DNA from 2 places in the Streptomyces chengbuensis genome. Region 2 is predicted to be linked to the other one. Evidence: riboswitches for the same ligand, from Rfam matches in the RefSeq annotation. Region 2 holds a riboswitch; the other holds the start of a gene.

Region 1 (9,085 bases), 4.4 Mb from region 2:
CACGGCCGCCAGGCCGCGGACGGGGCCCGGGGCGAGGGCAGCCCGGCGCGGGGTTCGGTCCGGCGCGCAGCCGGGCCCGGCGCCCACATCCGCGCGCCCCCGCCTTCTCAGGACGTGTCGCCGAAACCGATCCGGGTCAGCGCCGATGCCGCCGCACGGTCCAGCAGGGTCGCGGAGGCGCAGCCCGCGGGGAGGTGACCGCGTTCGGCGGCGTGCAGGAGATGGGAGACCGCTCGCCGGTGGCGGGCGAAGGCGTAGCCGGAGACGCCGCGGCCGCGCTCGCGCTGGCCCGCGCGGGCGGTTTCCGGGGTGACGTCCAGCAGGAGCAGATGGAGGCCGCGCCCCCGTCTGCGGGCCTCGCGGGCCATCCAGCGCCGGACCCACGACTGGGTGCCGCAGTCGTGCACGATCACGCTCTCCCCGGAGCGCAGCGCCCGCCGCAGCCCCGCGTAGTGCGCCAGACGGACGAGCGGGCGGTAGAGGGCGTACGGCACGGCGCGGGGCATCCTCCGGTCCCAGCGGTCCCGGGTGTCCTGGGAGTCGATCCCGCCGCCCTCGGCGGCCCGCCGGATGAGCGTGGACTTGCCGCTGCCGGGCAGCCCGGAGATCACGACCACGTCACCGCGGCGGAACACCAGGGCACGCGGGCCGCGCCCCTCGCGTCCCCGCAGGTCACGCACGACGGGCTGGGCCGCGGTGAGGCCGATGGACAGGCCGCGCCCGGTGGCCCCGGGTGCTCGCCCGGGGATTCGGGGCCGGCCGGGCACCCCTGCGGTCGCCGGATACGCACCGGACTGCTGCAACGTCATCAACTCACTCTCCCCCTGTCGGGTCTCCGAGACCCTGCCCAAGAAGCTTAAAGAAAAGGTAATGACCAACAAGTGATTTGCCGACGAGAGCGCCCGTGCAATGATGTCCGCGCAAACTGCATACCGGCCGCTTGAATCCGCGCGGGAGAGTCCTGGCCACTGTGTGGGCCGGGCGCCGAAGGAGCAAGTCCCTCCCTTGAATCTCTCAGGCCCCGTACCGCGCGCGACGAGGCAGATCTGAAAAGCGAGCCGCAGCTCCTGCGGTTCCACCCAAGGTGCAAGTCGCGTCCTGCGCGTAGGTCCGCTACGTGTGGTCGTGATGAACCTCTCAGGTTTCGATGACAGATGGGGAGGATCGTCCTCGCCAGTCATGCCCTGGGAGCCCCATCCATGAGCAACGCCCCCCGTCTCACCGCCCTCGATGCCCTGCATCGCTCGCTGGGCGCGACCATGACCGACTTCGCCGGCTGGGACATGCCGCTGCGGTACGCGAGCGAGCGCGACGAGCACAACGCCGTCCGCACGAAGGCCGGTCTCTTCGACCTCTCCCACATGGGCGAGATCACCGTCACCGGGCCGCAGGCCGCCGCCCTGCTGGACTACGCGCTGGTCGGCAACATCGGCGGCGTCGCCACCGGCCGCGCGCGCTACACGATGATCTGCCAGGAGGACGGCGGCATCCTCGACGACCTGATCGTGTACCGCCTCGGCGACACGGAGTACATGGTCGTCGCCAACGCGTCCAACGCGCAGATCGTCCTCGACGCCCTCACGGAGCGCGCCGAGGGCTTCGACGCCGCTGTACGCGACGACCGTGACGCATATGCGCTCATCGCCGTACAGGGCCCCGAGTCACCCGGCATCCTCAAGTCGCTCACCGACGCCGACCTGGACGGACTGAAGTACTACGCCGGCCTCCCCGGCACCGTGGCAGGCGTCCCCGCCCTGATCGCCCGGACCGGCTACACCGGCGAGGACGGCTTCGAGCTGTTCGTCGAACCCCGTCACGCGGAGACCCTGTGGAAGGCGCTGACCGAGGCCGGCGCCCCGGCCGGTCTCGTACCGTGCGGCCTGTCCTGCCGTGACACGCTGCGCCTGGAGGCGGGCATGCCGCTGTACGGGCACGAGCTGACCACGTCGCTCACCCCCTTCGACGCCGGTCTGGGCCGGGTCGTGAAGTTCGAGAAGGAGGGCGACTTCGTCGGCCGCAAGGCCCTGGAGGCCGCCGCCGGGCGCGCCGCCGCGAACCCGCCGCGCAAGCTGGTCGGCCTGGTCGCCCAGGGCCGCCGGGTGCCGCGGGCCGGGATGGCGGTCGTCGCCGGCGGCGAGGTCGTCGGCGAGGTCACCTCCGGCGCCCCGTCGCCGACCCTCGGCAAGCCGCTCGCCATCGCCTACGTGGACGCCGCGCACGCCACGCCCGGCACCGAGGGCGTCGGCGTCGACATCCGCGGTACTCATGAGCCGTACGAGGTCGTGGCGCTCCCCTTCTACAAGCGCCAGAAGTAGTCACTCCGGCATCCCCCATCAGCAGCACTTCCTCGCGTACAGGAGAATTCAGGTCATGAGCAACCCCCAGCAGCTGCGCTACAGCAAGGAGCACGAGTGGCTGTCGGCCGCCGAGGACGGCGTCTCGACGGTCGGCATCACGGAGCACGCGGCGAACGCCCTCGGCGACGTCGTGTACGTCCAGCTCCCGGAGGTCGGTGACACGGTGACCGCGGGCGAGACCTGCGGCGAGCTGGAGTCGACCAAGTCGGTCAGCGACCTGTACTCCCCGGTGACGGGTGAGGTCGTCGAGGCCAACCAGGACGTCGTGGACGACCCGTCGCTGGTGAACTCCGCCCCGTTCGAGGGCGGCTGGCTGTTCAAGGTGCGGGTCGCGGAGGAGCCGAAGGACCTGCTCTCCGCCGCCGAGTACACCGATTTCGCCAGCTGACCAGGACTCGACCCTAGGGATCGCGTGATGTCGCTTCTCAACACCCCTCTCCACGAGCTCGACCCGGACGTCGCCGCCGCCGTCGACGCCGAGCTCCACCGTCAGCAGTCCACCCTGGAAATGATCGCGTCGGAGAACTTCGCTCCGGTCGCCGTCATGGAGGCGCAGGGCTCCGTCCTCACCAACAAGTACGCCGAGGGCTACCCCGGCCGCCGCTACTACGGCGGCTGTGAGCACGTCGATGTCGTCGAGCAGATCGCCATCGACCGCATCAAGGAGCTGTTCGGCGCCGAGCACGCGAACGTCCAGCCGCACTCGGGCGCCCAGGCGAACGCGGCGGCGATGTTCGCGCTGCTCAAGCCGGGCGACACGATCATGGGTCTGAACCTCGCCCACGGCGGGCACCTGACCCACGGCATGAAGATCAACTTCTCCGGCAAGCTCTACAACGTGGTCGCCTACCACGTGGACGACGCCACCGGCCAGGTCGACATGGCCGAGGTCGAGCGGCTCGCCAAGGAGTCCAAGCCGAAGCTGATCGTGGCCGGCTGGTCGGCGTACCCGCGTCAGCTGGACTTCGCCGCGTTCCGGCGGATCGCGGACGAGGTCGGCGCCTACCTGATGGTCGACATGGCGCACTTCGCGGGTCTCGTGGCCGCCGGGCTGCACCCGAACCCGGTGCCGCACGCCCATGTCGTGACCACGACCACCCACAAGACGCTGGGCGGTCCGCGCGGCGGCGTGATCCTGTCCACCGCCGAGCTCGCCAAGAAGATCAACTCCGCGGTGTTCCCGGGTCAGCAGGGCGGCCCGCTGGAGCACGTGATCGCCGCCAAGGCGGTCTCCTTCAAGGTCGCGGCCTCGGAGGAGTTCAAGGAGCGCCAGGAGCGCACCCTGGAGGGCGCGAAGATCATCGCCGAGCGCCTGGTGCAGGACGACGTCAAGCAGGTGGGCGTCTCCGTGCTGTCCGGCGGTACGGACGTGCACCTGGTGCTGGTGGACCTGCGGCACTCGGAGCTGGACGGTCAGCAGGCCGAGGACCGGCTCCACGAGGTCGGCATCACCGTCAACCGCAACGCGATCCCGAACGACCCCCGCCCGCCGATGGTCACCTCGGGTCTGCGGATCGGCACGCCGGCTCTCGCCACCCGCGGCTTCCGGGCCGAGGACTTCCGCGAGGTCGCCGACGTCATCGCCGAGGTGCTCAAGCCCTCGTACGATGCGGACGCCCTCGGGGCCCGCGTCTCGGCGCTCGCCGCGAAGCACCCCCTTTACCCTGGTCTGTAAGCAGACCTGAGCACGACCGACGGGGCACCGCGCACACCGGACGGTGAGTGCGGTGCCCCGCACCGTGCACCCGGCGCACACCCGCGCCTTCCTGCCCGGCCCGACGGCCGGGTTCCGGCCCGCGGCACAGCCGCACAGGGACACCGCGTCCCCCGGGAAAGCACAGCCATCCCACAAGGAGTACCCCCGTGGCCATCTCGGTCTTCGACCTGTTCTCGATCGGCATCGGGCCGTCCAGCTCCCACACGGTCGGCCCCATGAGGGCGGCCGCCATGTTCGCCCGCCGGCTGAAGAACGAGGGCATGCTGGCCCACACCGCGGCGATACGCGCGGAGCTGTACGGCTCGCTGGGCGCGACCGGCCACGGCCACGGCACCCCCAAGGCGGTCCTGCTGGGCCTGGAGGGCAGCTCGCCCCGGACGGTCGACGTCGAGACCGCCGACGAGGAGGTCGAGCGGATCAGGAGCGACAAGCGGATCAAGCTCCTCGGGGCGCACGAGATCGACTTCGACTTCGACGAGGACCTCGTCCTGCACCGCCGCAAGGCGCTCCCGTACCACGCGAACGGCATGACCCTGTGGGCGTACGACGCCGAGGGCGGGACGCTGCTGGAGAAGACGTACTACTCGGTGGGCGGCGGCTTCGTCGTCGACGAGGACGCGGTGGCCGGCGAGAACCCGATCGTGCCGGACGACACCGTGCTGAAGTACCCGTTCCGCACGGGTGACGAGCTGCTGCGGCTCTCCCGCGAGACGGGGCTGTCGATCTCCTCGCTGATGCTGGAGAACGAGAAGGCCTGGCGCACCGAGGACGAGATCCGCGAGGGGCTGCTGGACATCTGGCGGGTCATGCAGGCCTGCGTCTCGCGCGGCATGTCCCGCGAGGGCATCCTCCCGGGCGGGCTGAAGGTCCGCCGCCGCGCCGCCACCACCGCGCGCAAGCTGCGCTCCGAGGGCGACCCGCAGGCGCTGGCGATGGAGTGGATCACGCTCTACGCGATGGCCGTGAACGAGGAGAACGCGGCAGGCGGCCGTGTCGTGACGGCCCCGACGAACGGCGCAGCGGGCATCATCCCGGCGGTCCTGCACTACTACATGAACTTCGTTCCCGGAGCCGACGAGGAGGGCGTGGTCCGCTTCCTGCTCGCGGCCGGCGCGATCGGCATGCTCTTCAAGGAGAACGCCTCGATCTCCGGCGCCGAGGTCGGCTGCCAGGGCGAGGTCGGCTCGGCCTGCTCGATGGCGGCGGGCGCGCTCGCCGAGGTGATGGGCGGCTCCCCGGAGCAGGTGGAGAACGCCGCGGAGATCGGCATGGAGCACAACCTGGGCCTCACCTGCGACCCGGTCGGCGGCCTCGTCCAGATCCCCTGCATCGAGCGCAACGGCATGGCCGCGGTGAAGGCCGTCACCGCCGCCCGTATGGCCCTGCGCGGCGACGGCAGCCACAAGGTCTCCCTCGACAAGGTCATCAAGACCATGAAGGACACCGGCGCGGACATGTCGGTCAAGTACAAGGAGACGGCGCGCGGCGGGCTCGCGGTGAACATCATCGAGTGCTGAGCGCGCGGCGGAGACAGGGAAGGCCCCCGGCTCTGCCGGGGGCCTTCGTCGTACCCGGTGCGCCGTCCGCGGTCCGGGTACGGCGGTGTCAGGCCTGGTTCAGCGCGGCCCAGAACTCGTCGAAGGTCAGCAGACCGTCGCCGTTGCCGTCCTTGGTCCTGATGACGGCCTCGGCGACCGTCTCGGTCACGTGGAAGTCGCCCAGCTGCGCCATGGCGCTCTTGTACTCGGCGGCCGAGATCAGCCCGTCGCCGTTCAGGTCGAATCGATCGAAGGCCTTGCGTGCCGACTCGATGTCCGCCACAGATCCACCCCTTCTTGGTGCATTACTGACGCAGGCCAGATTATCGGCGGGGGCGGCGATCCGGGTGCCGGGGGCCGTCGGGGACGATGGGGGCATGAGCGACGCGGTGGCACGGATCCTGGAGGCGGCGGCGCGGGGCGAGTTCCCGCCGCCGGACGGCGGCACCACGATCGTTCCCCAGCCCAGTGGCCGGGACGCCGGTGTGCTGGCCTTCACCGCGCACTCGGTGGTGTTCACGGACGAGGACCCGGCATGGGTGCGCGAGGCGCTGACCGCGGCCGCGAGCGACCCGCTCGCGGCGAGCATGAACCCCGGCTTCCTGCACGCGCTGATGACGAGGACAGGCCGCTCGATGAACACCATCGACCTGCTCACGGTCGCCGCCGCCCGGCCCGGCGAACCCGAACTGGAGCTGCGGGAGATCGCCGATCCGGACCATCCCCGGGTGGCACGGGCGCTGAAGTTCCGTGACGACGTGCGGGTGTGGGCCGCGGACGGCGGTGTGCTGGTCCTGGGCCGGGGCGTGGCCGGGCGGTGGGAGGCCGCGATCGAGGTCGACCTGGCGGCGCGCGGCGCCGGACTGGGGGTGCGACTCGCCGTCGCGGCACGCCATCTGGTGCCCGGCACGCACGTCTGGGCCCAGCAGTCGCCCGGGAACGCCCGCAGCGTACGGACGTTCCAGCAGGCGGGCTACCGGCCGGTGGGCTCGGAGGCCCTGCTCGTGGCCGGGTGACCGCGGCGCACCGGGTCAGCGGAAGACGCCGGTGTGCCCCAGGGAGTAGCGGCCGGGCTGGGGGTAGACGGCGAGGCCGTGGGGGCCGCTGCCGACGGGGATGCGGGCGAGCTGTTCCCCGGTCGTGGTGTCGATCGCGTACACCTCGGAGTGGTAGCGCCCGGACAGCCACAGCACCCTGCCGTCGGCGGAGACACCGCCCATGTCCGGGGAACCCCCGTTCGGCAGCCGCCACTTCTTCGTCAGCCGGTCCTGGGTGAAGTCGAAGACCGAGACCGAGCCCTCGCCCCGGTTGGTGACGTACATCTCCCGGGAGTCGCGGCTGACGTACAGGCCGTGGCAGCCCTTGCCGGTGGGCAGCAGGTTCGGTGTGGTGAACCGGTCGCCGTCGAGCACCCACATGCCGTCGGCGACCATGTCCGCGACGTAGAAGGTCCTGCCGTCCGGCGAGAGCTTCACGTCCTGCGGCATGGCGCCGCCGAACGGCAGTTTCTGCTGGCCGATCACCTCCATGCTCTCCGTGTCGACCTTGAGCAGTTCGCCGGAGAACTCGCAGGAGACGATGAAGTACCGGCCGTCCGCGGAGAAGTCCGCGTGGTTGACGCCGTAGCAGGTGACCGGCGTGGTCTTGAGGGTGCGCATGGTGTGCGGGTCGCGGAAGACCAGCTCCCGGTCCATGGAGGCCATGACGACCGCGTAGCGGCCGTTGGGCGTGAAGTAGAGGTTGTACGGGTCGTGGACGTCCACCGGCCGGCCGGCGACCCCGGTGGCCGGGTCGATGGGGGTGAGGGTGTGGCCCCTGTTGTTGTTCACCCACAGGGTCCTCAGGTCCCAGGAGGGGACGACGTGCTGCGGCTGGACGCCCACCGGGATCGTCTCGACGACGGTGAAGGTGGCCGGGTCGATGACCGAGACGGTGTTGGAGTTGGTGTTGGGCACGTAGACCCGGGACGGGAAGTCCCGCACGACCGGTGAGAGCCGGCCGGGACGGTCGGCGGCGTAGACGTCCCTGGGGTCGAGGAGCGGCGGCATGCCGGGCAGCCCCATGGGTACGCCGGCGTCCCGTGTGCGGACCGGCGGCGTGGTCCGTGCCCCCTGCTTCTCGGTGGACGCCTCGCAGCCGGCGCCGAGGGCCGCGAGCAGGGCGGTCGCGAGGAGCGGCAGGGATCGCTTGGTGAGGTGCAGCATCAGTCGGCAGCTCCGTGGTCGGCACCTTCGGCACCGCGGGCGATCCGTGCCCGCGCGGCAGGTGCGATGCCGACGAAAAATAACGACGGGCATGATTCGGGCCCGTTGTCCGACACACGCCGAGACATCCCCGACTCGAAGGTTCACTCAGTCGGCCCCATATTTATTCATCGTTTGCCAGGCAGGTGGCCGAGTTCACCTTTGATTCAATGTTGCATTGCACCTGAATGCACAAATTTGCCCGAAATGCCGCCTTGGCGGATGGCCGGATGTCTGCCATAGTCGGTCGCACGACCCCCATTGACCCGGGCCAGGTCGTCCAGAAGAGCGGCAGCGCGGATACACCCCACCCCGTCCACGCCCGCACCCACACGGAGCCCCCTCGGTGCCACGACGGCACAGGGGGTCTTCGTGCTTCCCGGCCTCGGAGGCCCGCGGGCCGCAGCCGGCGGGCACCGCGGGAAGAGGCCCTCAGCGGTCGGCGATGCGCATCTCGAACCAGGTGGTCTTGCCGCGCGGGAGCAGATCCACACCCCACCTGTCGGAGAGCTTGTCGACCAGGAAGAGCCCGCGTCCGCTGGTGTCGAGCTCATGGACCGGCAGCAGACAGGGCAGCCCGCGCGAGGGGTCCCGCACCTCGATGCGGATCCAGCCGCGCCGGCGCAGCATCCGGAGCCCGAACACCCGCGCCCCGGTGTGCCGCACCGCGTTGCCCACGAGCTCGGAGACCAGCAGGATCGCGTGCTCGGCGGTCTGCGGCGAGAGCGCCCACTGACGGAGCACCACACACTGCGTCAGCCTGCGTGCGGTGGCCGCGGATTCGGGGCGCGACGGCAGTTCGACCTCGCCCTCCGTCGGATTGCCGAACAGCTCGACGGCCTCGAGCGCCCGCTCGTCGTCGACTGCCGGCGTCCACCGCGCGGCGGTCGCACCGCCGCGCGCCCGCGGTTGTTCCACACCTTCCAGCCCCGCCATGCCCCCCATCATGGCCGCCCGGACGACCTCCCGTGACCGTTCCGGAGGAATCGGTACCCCGGGGAACAGGGCCCCGGGGTACCGATTTGGCATATGCCTACGGCATTCGGAGGGTCCTCACAGCCCAACTGACCTGCGGTGACGCACCGCTTACACATGATCGCCAAGAGCGGCGACCGGCGGCGCCTCAAGGTTCCCTCAAGGTTCGATCAAGGCACTCGCGAGGTTGACGCAAGGGGCTACGGTGTCCAATCCCGCTCCCCTCGGGGGCAGTTCAGACGAACTTGGCCTTGC
Region 2 (9,085 bases):
GCGAGGCGGGCCTGATCGAACAAGTGGTCGCACCGCTTCGCCGGCACCGCAATCCGCAGACCAGAGCGCATGCCGAGGCGACCACCAGGGAGCTGGCGGACCTCTCCGTCAGGCTGCACTCGGCGCTGGTCCGGACGGCGCTCGGGGTGCGTCTGCCCTGAACCCCGGGGACGGCTTGCACCGATCTTGGGGGAACCCGACTACCCAAACCTGCCGGGCACGTCCTAGGGTTGCTGTGTGAACGAGCTCGACGTTGTGGGTGTCCGGGTGGAAATGCCCTCCAACCAGCCGATCGTGCTCCTGCGTGAAGTGGGAGGCGATCGGTACCTCCCCATCTGGATCGGACCGGGTGAGGCGACCGCGATCGCCTTCGCGCAGCAGGGGATGGCTCCGGCCAGGCCGCTGACCCACGACCTGTTCAAGGACGTGCTGGAGGCCGTCGGGCAGGAGCTCACCGAGGTGCGGATCACGGACCTGCGGGAGGGCGTCTTCTACGCGGAGCTGGTCTTCGCCAGCGGCGTGGAGGTGAGCGCCAGGCCGTCGGACGCCATAGCGCTGGCGCTTCGCACCGGTACGCCGATCTACGGCAGCGACGGTGTTCTGGACGACGCGGGCATCGCGATCCCGGACGAGCAGGAGGACGAGGTCGAGAAGTTCCGTGAGTTCCTCGACCAGATCTCGCCGGAGGACTTCGGCTCCAGCAGCCAGTGATCCGTCGGCCGTCGCCGGGATCCGCAGGGAGCAGCGGGGTCGCGGTGCGGGCGTGGACGGGCCGACCGCCTCGCCGAATGTTCGGCCACGTATTCCCCGAATCAGGGCACGCAAAACCACTCTCAGGGTGATTATCACTCGGCGTGCCGAGTGTGGCGATCGTTGACGCACCCCGGGCGACTCCCTACCGTCGAGGAGGCAGGTCAAGGACGGAGGTCGGCGTGAGAAGCAGCGGCGACGGTACGGCAGCGGGTTCTCACGGGCACGGTCCCGCGGAGGGCATCCCGTATCCGCTTCACGACAGTGCGCAGGCCGACGCGACGCCCGAGACCGTGGGCTACCGGGGGCCGACCGCCTGCGCGGCGGCGGGCATCACCTACCGGCAGCTCGACTACTGGGCACGCACCGGTCTGGTCGAGCCGAGTGTGCGGCCGGCCTACGGGTCGGGCACCCAGCGGCTCTACAGTTTCCGGGACGTGGTCGTCCTCAAGATCGTCAAGCGCTTCCTGGACACGGGTGTCGCCCTGCAGAACATCCGCGCGGCGGTGCAGCATCTGCGGGCCCGCGGCTTCGCGGACCTGGAGCGGATGACCCTCATGAGCGACGGGGCGACCGTCTACGAGTGCTCGTCGCCGGACGAGGTCGTGGACCTCCTCCAGGGCGGGCAGGGCGTGTTCGGGATCGCCGTCGGCGTGGTGTGGCGGGACGTCGAGGCGGCGCTGTCGCAGCTGCACGGTGAGCGCATCGACACCGGTGAGACGCTGATCGGCCACGACCCGGGTGACGAGCTGGCCAGGCGCCGCCGCGAGCGCGCCGGCTGAGTCCCCGGGCGGCTGGACCCCGGGCGGCTGGACCCCGGTTCGACTCGTACGAGCGTACGGGCGATTGTCAGTGCTGTAGGGCAGCATCGGAGCTGTGAGACCCGCGCCCACCATCCTGCATCTGGACATGGATGCGTTCTTCGCCGCAGCCGAGCAGGCGGCGAAGCCGAGTCTGCGCGGCAAGCCGGTGGTCGTGGGTGGTCTGGGGCCGCGCGGCGTGGTGGCCACCGCATCGTACGAGGCGCGCCGGTTCGGGGTGCACTCGGCGATGCCCATGGCGCAGGCGCGGAGGCTGTGCCCGAACGCCGCGTACCTGGTGCCGCGGTTCTCGCTCTACCGGACGGTCAGCGACCAGGTGATGGCGCTGCTGGGCGGGCTCTCGCCGCTGGTGGAGCCGCTGAGCCTGGACGAGGCCTTCGTGGACCTGGAGGCGGGCGGCACGGCCGACGACTCACGGTCGGCCCGGGAGGCCGGTGAGCGGCTGCGCAGGGACATTCTGAGGACCACGGGGCTCACGGGATCGGTGGGGCTCGCGGGTTCCAAGATGCTGGCGAAGATCGCCTCCGAGCAGGCGAAGCCCGACGGGCTGGTGCTCATCGAGCCGGGCACCGAGCGGGAGCTGCTGGGGCCGATGCCGGTGCGCACGCTGCCGGGGGTGGGCCCGGCGACGGGGGAGCATCTGCGGCGGGCGGGCATGACCACCGTGGCGGACCTCGCCGAGGCGGGTGAGGACGAGCTCGTACGGCTGCTGGGGAAGGCGCACGGAGGGGCGGTCTTCCGCATGGCGACGGGCCACGACGACCGGCCGGTGGTCGCCGAGCGCGACGCCAAGTCCGTGTCGGTCGAGGACACCTTCGACACGGACCTGCACGACCGGATCCGCATCCGGCTGGAGGTCGAGCGGCTGGCCGACCGCTGTGTGCGCCGGCTGAAAGCCTCCGGGCACTCGGGGCGGACGATCGTGCTGAAGGTGAGACGGTTCGACTTCTCGACGCTGACCAGGTCGGAGACGCTGCGTGGGCCCACCGACGACCCCGCGGTGGTGCGGGAGGCGGCGGCCCGGCTGCTGGAGGCGGTGGACACCACGGGCGGTGTCCGGCTGCTCGGCGTGGGCGTCAGCGGCCTCGCCGACTACACGCAGGAGGACCTGTTCGCGCAGGCCGCCGCGGGGGACCGGGACGACGGGGAGCAGGAGCCGGACCCGACCCGGGAGCCGGCGCAGGGTGGGGAGCCCCCGCGCGGGGAGGCGCCGCCGGTGACCGAGCGGCGCTGGGCCGCCGGCCAGGACGTACGGCATGCCGAGCACGGCGCCGGATGGGTCCAGGGCAGCGGGCTGGGGAGGGTCACCGTCCGCTTCGAGGAGCCGTGGTCGACCGTGCCGGGCCGGGTGCGGACGTTCGCGGTCGACGACCCGGGGCTGGAGCCCTCGGATCCGCTGCCGCTGGTGCGGCCGCCGGAGCGTCAGTCGTCGTGGCCTGCCAGCCGCCCGAAGTCGCGGTCCTTCGAGGACGCGTTGCCCGAGCCGGGGCCCTCGGCCTCGTCGCCGGGGGGCGGCGAGGTGGCCGGCCTCTCCGGCGGTGAGGGCAGATCGAGACCGTAGTGGTGGTAGAGCTGCAGTTCCTGCTCGGGGGAGAGATGGCGGCCGACGCCGAAGTCCGGTGCGTCCTTGATCAGAGCCCGTTCGAAGGGTATGTGGAGACCGTCGCCCTCGAGCTCGCTGGGTTCGAGCGGCACGAACGCGTCCCGGCTGAACAGCCCGGTCCGCACGGCCGCCCATTCGGGGACGCCCGTGGCGTCGTCGAGGTACACCTCGTCCACGGTCCCGATCTTGGTGCCGTTGCGGTCGAACGCCTTGCGGCCGATCAGGCTGCGCGGATCGATGTCGGTCTGCACGGTCCCTCCAACAGGTCGCACGGGTTCGCTGGATACTACGAAAGTGCACATCCAGGGCGTCGTCCACTCGAAGGTCCCAGGTGAGGCCACGCTGGTACGCTGGCAGCGGCTGCTGACCCCGTGCGGGAGAGTGCCCCGGTGAAAGCCGGTGCCGCCGAAGGAGCAAATCCTCCCCGGAATCTCTCAGGCCCCTGTACCGCACGGACGAGGTCACTCTGGAAAGCAGGGCGGGCGTCGGACGGCATCCGCTCTCACCGACGGTGAAAGCCGGCGTGCCCCCGGGCGCTCCGGTGAAGCTCTCAGGTTGAGATGACAGAGGGGGAGGCCGTCCGGGCACCCGCGCCGTGGTGCCCCTCGCAGGTCGTTACGACCAGGAGGCCTCCGCAATGACCGCCAACCGCATTCCGCTCTCCCAACTGGAGCGAGGCACCCCCTTCGAGCAGCGCCACATCGGCCCCGACACCGAGGCGCAGGCGAAGATGCTGGCGCAGGTCGGCTACGGCTCGCTGGACGAGCTGACCGCCGCCGCCGTGCCGGACGTGATCAAGAGCGCCGAGGCCCTGGGGCTGCCCGGCGCCCGCACCGAGGCGGAGGTGCTCGCCGAACTGCGCGGACTCGCCGACCGAAACCAAGTGCTCGCCCCGATGATCGGTCTCGGCTACCACGGGACCTTCACACCGCCGGTCATCCTGCGGAACGTGATGGAGAACCCGGCCTGGTACACGGCCTACACGCCCTACCAGCCGGAGATCTCCCAGGGCCGTCTGGAGGCGCTGCTCAACTTCCAGACCATGGTCGCCGACCTGACCGGACTGCCCACGTCCGGCGCCTCGCTGCTCGACGAGGGAACCGCCGCCGCGGAGGCCATGGCGCTGTCCCGGCGCGTCGGCAAGGTCAAGGACGGCGTCTTCCTGATCGACTCCGACGCCCTGCCGCAGACCATCGCCGTGATCGAGACCCGGGCCGAGCCGACCGGCGTCGAGGTCGTGGTGGCCGACCTCAGCGAGGGGATCCCCGCGGAGATCGCCGAGCGCGGCGTCTTCGGTGTGCTGCTCCAGTACCCCGGCGCCTCCGGTGCCGTCCGCGACATCAAGCCGGTCATCGACCGGGCCCACGAGCTCGGCGCGATCGTCACCGTGGCGGCCGATCTGCTCGCGCTGACCCTGCTCACCTCGCCCGGTGAGCTCGGCGCGGACATCGCCGTCGGCACGACCCAGCGCTTCGGCGTCCCCATGGGCTTCGGCGGCCCGCACGCCGGCTACATGGCCGTCCAGCAGAAGCACGCCCGCAGCCTGCCCGGCCGGCTGGTCGGCGTCTCCGTCGACGCCGACGGCAACAAGGCGTACCGCCTCGCCCTGCAGACGCGCGAGCAGCACATCCGCCGTGAGAAGGCCACCAGCAACATCTGCACCGCGCAGGTGCTCCTCGCCGTCATGGCCGGGATGTACGCCGTCTACCACGGCCCGGAGGGCCTGCGGACGATCGCGCGCCGCACCCACCGCTACGCCGCGATCCTCGCCGAGGGCCTGCGCGCCGGTGGTGTCGAGATCGTCCACGGCACGTTCTTCGACACGCTCACCGCGCGCGTCCCGGGCAAGGCCGCCGACGTCGTCGCCGCGGCCCGTGAGGGAGGCGTCAACCTGCACCTCGTCGACGCCGACCACGTGTCGCTCTCCTGCGACGAGACCACGCTGCGCGCCCAGGTCTCCGCCGTCTGGGCGGCGTTCGGCGTCGACGGCGACATCGAGGCGCTGGACGCGACCGTCGAGGACACGCTGCCGGCCGCGCTGCTCCGCACGGACGACGTCCTCACCCACCCGGTCTTCCACGCGCACCGCTCCGAGACCGCGATGCTCCGCTACCTGCGCCGGCTCGCCGACCGCGACTACGCGCTGGACCGGGGCATGATCCCGCTCGGCTCCTGCACGATGAAGCTGAACGCCACCACCGAGATGGAGCCGGTCACCTGGCCGGAGTTCGGCCAGATCCACCCCTTCGCCCCCGTCGAGCAGGCCGAGGGCTATCTGACCCTCATCCACGAGCTGGAGGAGCGTCTCGCCGAGGTCACCGGCTACGACAAGGTCTCCCTCCAGCCGAACGCCGGTTCGCAGGGCGAGCTGGCCGGTCTGCTCGCCGTGCGCGCGTACCACCGTGCCAACGGCGACGAGCAGCGCACCGTCTGCCTCATCCCGTCCTCCGCGCACGGCACCAACGCCGCCAGCGCCGTGATGGCCGGCATGAAGGTCGTCGTCGTCCGCACCGCCGACGACGGTGAGATCGACGTGCAGGACCTGCGCGCCAAGATCGAGCAGTACCGCGACGAGCTGGCCGTCCTGATGATCACGTACCCGTCGACGCACGGCGTGTTCGAGGAGCACGTCGCGGACATCTGCGCGCAGGTCCACGAGGCCGGCGGCCAGGTGTACGTCGACGGCGCCAACCTGAACGCGCTGGTGGGCCTCGCCAAGCCGGGCAAGTTCGGCGGCGACGTGTCGCACCTCAACCTGCACAAGACGTTCTGCATCCCGCACGGCGGCGGCGGTCCGGGTGTCGGCCCGGTGGCCGTCCGTGAGCACCTGGCCCCGTACCTGCCGAACCACCCGCTCCAGCCCACCGCCGGTCCGGAGACCGGTGTCGGCCCGATCTCCGCCGCCCCCTGGGGCTCCGCGGGTATCCTGCCGATCTCCTGGGCGTACGTCCGGCTGATGGGCGGCGAGGGCCTCAAGCGCGCCACCCAGGTCGCGGTGCTCGCGGCGAACTACATCGCCAAGCGTCTCGAGCCGCACTACCCGGTGCTGTACACCGGCCCGGCGGGCCTGGTCGCGCACGAGTGCATCGTCGACCTGCGGCCGCTGGCGAAGGCGACCGGCGTGAGCGTCGACGACATCGCCAAGCGCCTCATCGACTACGGGTTCCACGCGCCGACGATGTCCTTCCCGGTGGCGGGCACGCTGATGATCGAGCCCACCGAGAGCGAGGACCTCACCGAGATCGACCGTTTCTGCGACGCGATGATCGCCATCCGCGCGGAGATCGAGAAGGTCGCCTCGGGCGAGTGGCCCGCCGAGGACAACCCGCTCCGCAACGCCCCGCACACCGCGGCCGTGCTCGGCGGTGAGTGGGAGCACGCGTACAGCCGTGAGGAGGCCGTGTTCCCGGCCGGTGTCCAGGCGACGGACAAGTACTGGCCGCCGGTGCGCCGGATCGACGGCGCCTTCGGTGACCGGAACCTGGTCTGCTCCTGCCCGCCGCTGGACGAGTACGACGGCTGAACCGCTGCCGGGGAAACCCGGAAAGCATCAGGGCCGGCTCGGAGATCTCTCCGGGCCGGCCCTCTTCGTCGGTGCGTCGGTGCGTCGGTCCGTCGGTGCCCGGCGCGTCAATGTGCACAGGGCGCAGCGGCGCACCGGGCGGCGGTCGCGGGTGCTCGCGCCGCGCGGGCGGCGGGCCTCAGGCCGCGGTCACGATCCGCAGCGGCCGGTGCGGGGCGATGATCTGACCGTCCGGGAGGAGCTCACCCGTGTCCTCGAAGAGCACCACACCGTTGCACAGCAGGCTCCAGCCCTGCTCCGGGTGGTGTGCCACGAGGCGGGCGGCCTCCCGGTCGGCGGAGTCTGCTGTCGGGCACGATGGCTGGTGCTGGCACATGGATGGGTTCTTTCGCTGCGATGTGGTGAGTGTCCTGCGGCTCGATGCGGTGCTCATGGCCGCCCCCCGTATCTGTCGTCGATCCCAGTGTTGCCCCACGGGCGTCAATCCGCAGGGATTTCACGGCAGCTCGTCCTACCAGTTAATGACGTGTCACCCCGGCGGGCGGTTCAGCTCAACTGCACCGTCCCTTCGGGTGGTTCGCCGTGGCCGTAGCGGGCTAGTCCGGAAGGGGCATGAACATGCCCCGTGACACGGCGTCACGGGGCATCGACGTTCGGTGGCTCCCTCAGGCAGGGAATCCGAGCAGGGGAACGGGCGTGACTCTCAAGGTCATCACCGGCAGCAGATCGGCGACCCGGTGCGGCCGGTGGGCGGCGATTCCCGGCGGCGCGGGAGCCAGCGGCACCAGCAGGTCGGCAGGCGCGGGCTTGCCCTTCGCCGGGTCCGCCTCGCGGTTGCCGTGCAGCCAGAGCGTGAGCATGTACAGCTCGGGTACGGACAGCAGCCGTGGCTGGTAGCTGCCCGGGAGGGCCTCGGCCTGCTGCAGCGCCCGCTCGGTCGACGCGATGTACGGGCCCTCGAAGAAGTGCGAGAAGGCCCAGCCGTCGGGGGTCAGCATGGTGTCCGCGGCGGCGATGGCGCGGTCGCCGCCGCGGATCAGGAACCGCCAGCCCGCCAGCCTGGTGCGCGGCCTGCGGCTGCCCTGCGGCACCACCTGGTCCAGGACGTGGACGGGAAGCGGGAGTTCGGCGGTCACCGCTCCCTGGACGGAACGGAGAGCAGGGGTGCGCGCCTCGCGGACTGCGGAGGGGGATCCGAGTGCCGTGAGGACGCTGCGCAGGGCGGGCGCGGGAGCCGGGGGGACGTGCAGCGGCATGGTGGGTCGCCTCTCACTCAAGAGACAGGGGGATGCGAGGGCAGATGCGGACGGCTCTGTCGGCGTGGGCCGGAGGGGGGCCGGAATTCCGTGGCCGGGCGCCGACTTTCTTCCTCGTTCGCGCGAGTTTATACGACGTGTGTTCACTCGATGTTTCTGCTAGCTGTCCCCGGCATTGCCGTCAAGGCTGAATCAGGCCTTCTGTCTGCGGAGTTCGAGCGGGATATCCGTGAACGCACCGCCGTCACCTGGTGTGTTACCCCGGGAGCGGACGGCCGAATCTCGTCGGAGTTTTTCACCACGCACCGGGAAGTGGTAAATGCGCGCTGCGCCATGCCGACGGAATGTGCCGCGTGGAAGCCGCACCAGACTAGCGGACCACCGGTCCCGCGCGAGACGTTACGGATCTCTTCCTCTGGGCATTATCGTCCGTGACACGAGCGGCCCGGCCGCGGACTGCCCACTCGAGGAGGGACCCTTCGATGGGGGAGAAGATCGTGGCAGGCGGGTTCGACCTGTCCGATCGGCAACGGTACCGGAGAAAGCTCCAGCAGTGCCTGGCGGGACTGGGGAGACTCCTGACGGAGAAGAGGTTCGATCGTCCCAGGAATCTGATGGGACTGGAGATCGAACTCAATCTCGCGGGCTCCGACGGCCTGCCCCGGATGATGAATGCCGAGGTGCTGGACCGGATTGCCAGCCGTGATTTCCAGACCGAGCTCGGAATGTTCAACCTGGAGGTCAATATAGCGCCGCACCGGCTCGCAGGCCGGGTCCTCGACCAGCTCGCCGAGGAGCTTCGCACGGGGCTGGGATATGCCCATCGCAAAGCCGCCGAGGTCGACGCAGGAATCGTGATGATCGGTATTCTTCCGACCCTCGACGGAAAAGATCTCGTCTCCGCGAACCTGTCGGACGTCGACCGCTATGTCCTCCTCAACGACCAGATCGTCGCCGCCCGGGGCGAGGACTTCACCCTTGACATCGAGGGAGTGGAGCACCTCAGCTGCACATCGTCCTCCATCGCGCCGGAGGCGGCCTGCACCTCGGTGCAGCTGCACCTCCAGGTGACCCCGGGCCGGTTCGCCCAGGTGTGGAACGCCGCCCAGGCGGTGGCGGCGGTCCAGATCGC

What was found. A riboswitch is a leader RNA that binds a small molecule or an ion and turns the genes downstream of it on or off. The one in region 2 is predicted to bind glycine.
Region 1: another riboswitch for glycine. It lies ahead of gcvT (glycine cleavage system aminomethyltransferase GcvT); the one in region 2 lies ahead of gcvP (aminomethyl-transferring glycine dehydrogenase).

What each region holds. Positions count from the first base shown of each region.
Region 1 covers NZ_CP129137.1:5,507,167-5,516,251, reverse strand. The annotation lists gene QRN89_RS24450 (AAA family ATPase) at 108-809, opposite strand; glycine riboswitch at 942-1,039, shown strand; gene gcvT (glycine cleavage system aminomethyltransferase GcvT) at 1,200-2,315, shown strand; gene gcvH (glycine cleavage system protein GcvH) at 2,371-2,745, shown strand; gene glyA (serine hydroxymethyltransferase) at 2,773-4,032, shown strand; gene QRN89_RS24430 (L-serine ammonia-lyase) at 4,221-5,591, shown strand; gene QRN89_RS24425 (EF-hand domain-containing protein) at 5,680-5,895, opposite strand; gene QRN89_RS24420 (GNAT family N-acetyltransferase) at 5,990-6,628, shown strand; gene QRN89_RS24415 (YncE family protein) at 6,644-7,816, opposite strand; gene QRN89_RS24410 (ATP-binding protein) at 8,288-8,803, opposite strand; gene QRN89_RS24405 (enoyl-CoA hydratase/isomerase family protein) at 9,066-9,085, opposite strand, start outside.
Region 2 covers NZ_CP129137.1:1,087,384-1,096,468, reverse strand. The annotation lists gene ftsR (transcriptional regulator FtsR) at 1-161, shown strand, start outside; gene QRN89_RS04940 (bifunctional nuclease family protein) at 238-711, shown strand; gene QRN89_RS04935 (MerR family transcriptional regulator) at 933-1,532, shown strand; gene QRN89_RS04930 (DNA polymerase IV) at 1,627-3,132, shown strand; partial or broken gene QRN89_RS35785 (PRC-barrel domain-containing protein) at 3,279-3,476, opposite strand; glycine riboswitch at 3,539-3,634, shown strand; gene gcvP (aminomethyl-transferring glycine dehydrogenase) at 3,812-6,697, shown strand; gene QRN89_RS04915 (DUF5999 family protein) at 6,876-7,073, opposite strand; gene QRN89_RS04910 (hypothetical protein) at 7,363-7,953, opposite strand; gene QRN89_RS04905 (glutamate-cysteine ligase family protein) at 8,436-9,085, shown strand, end outside.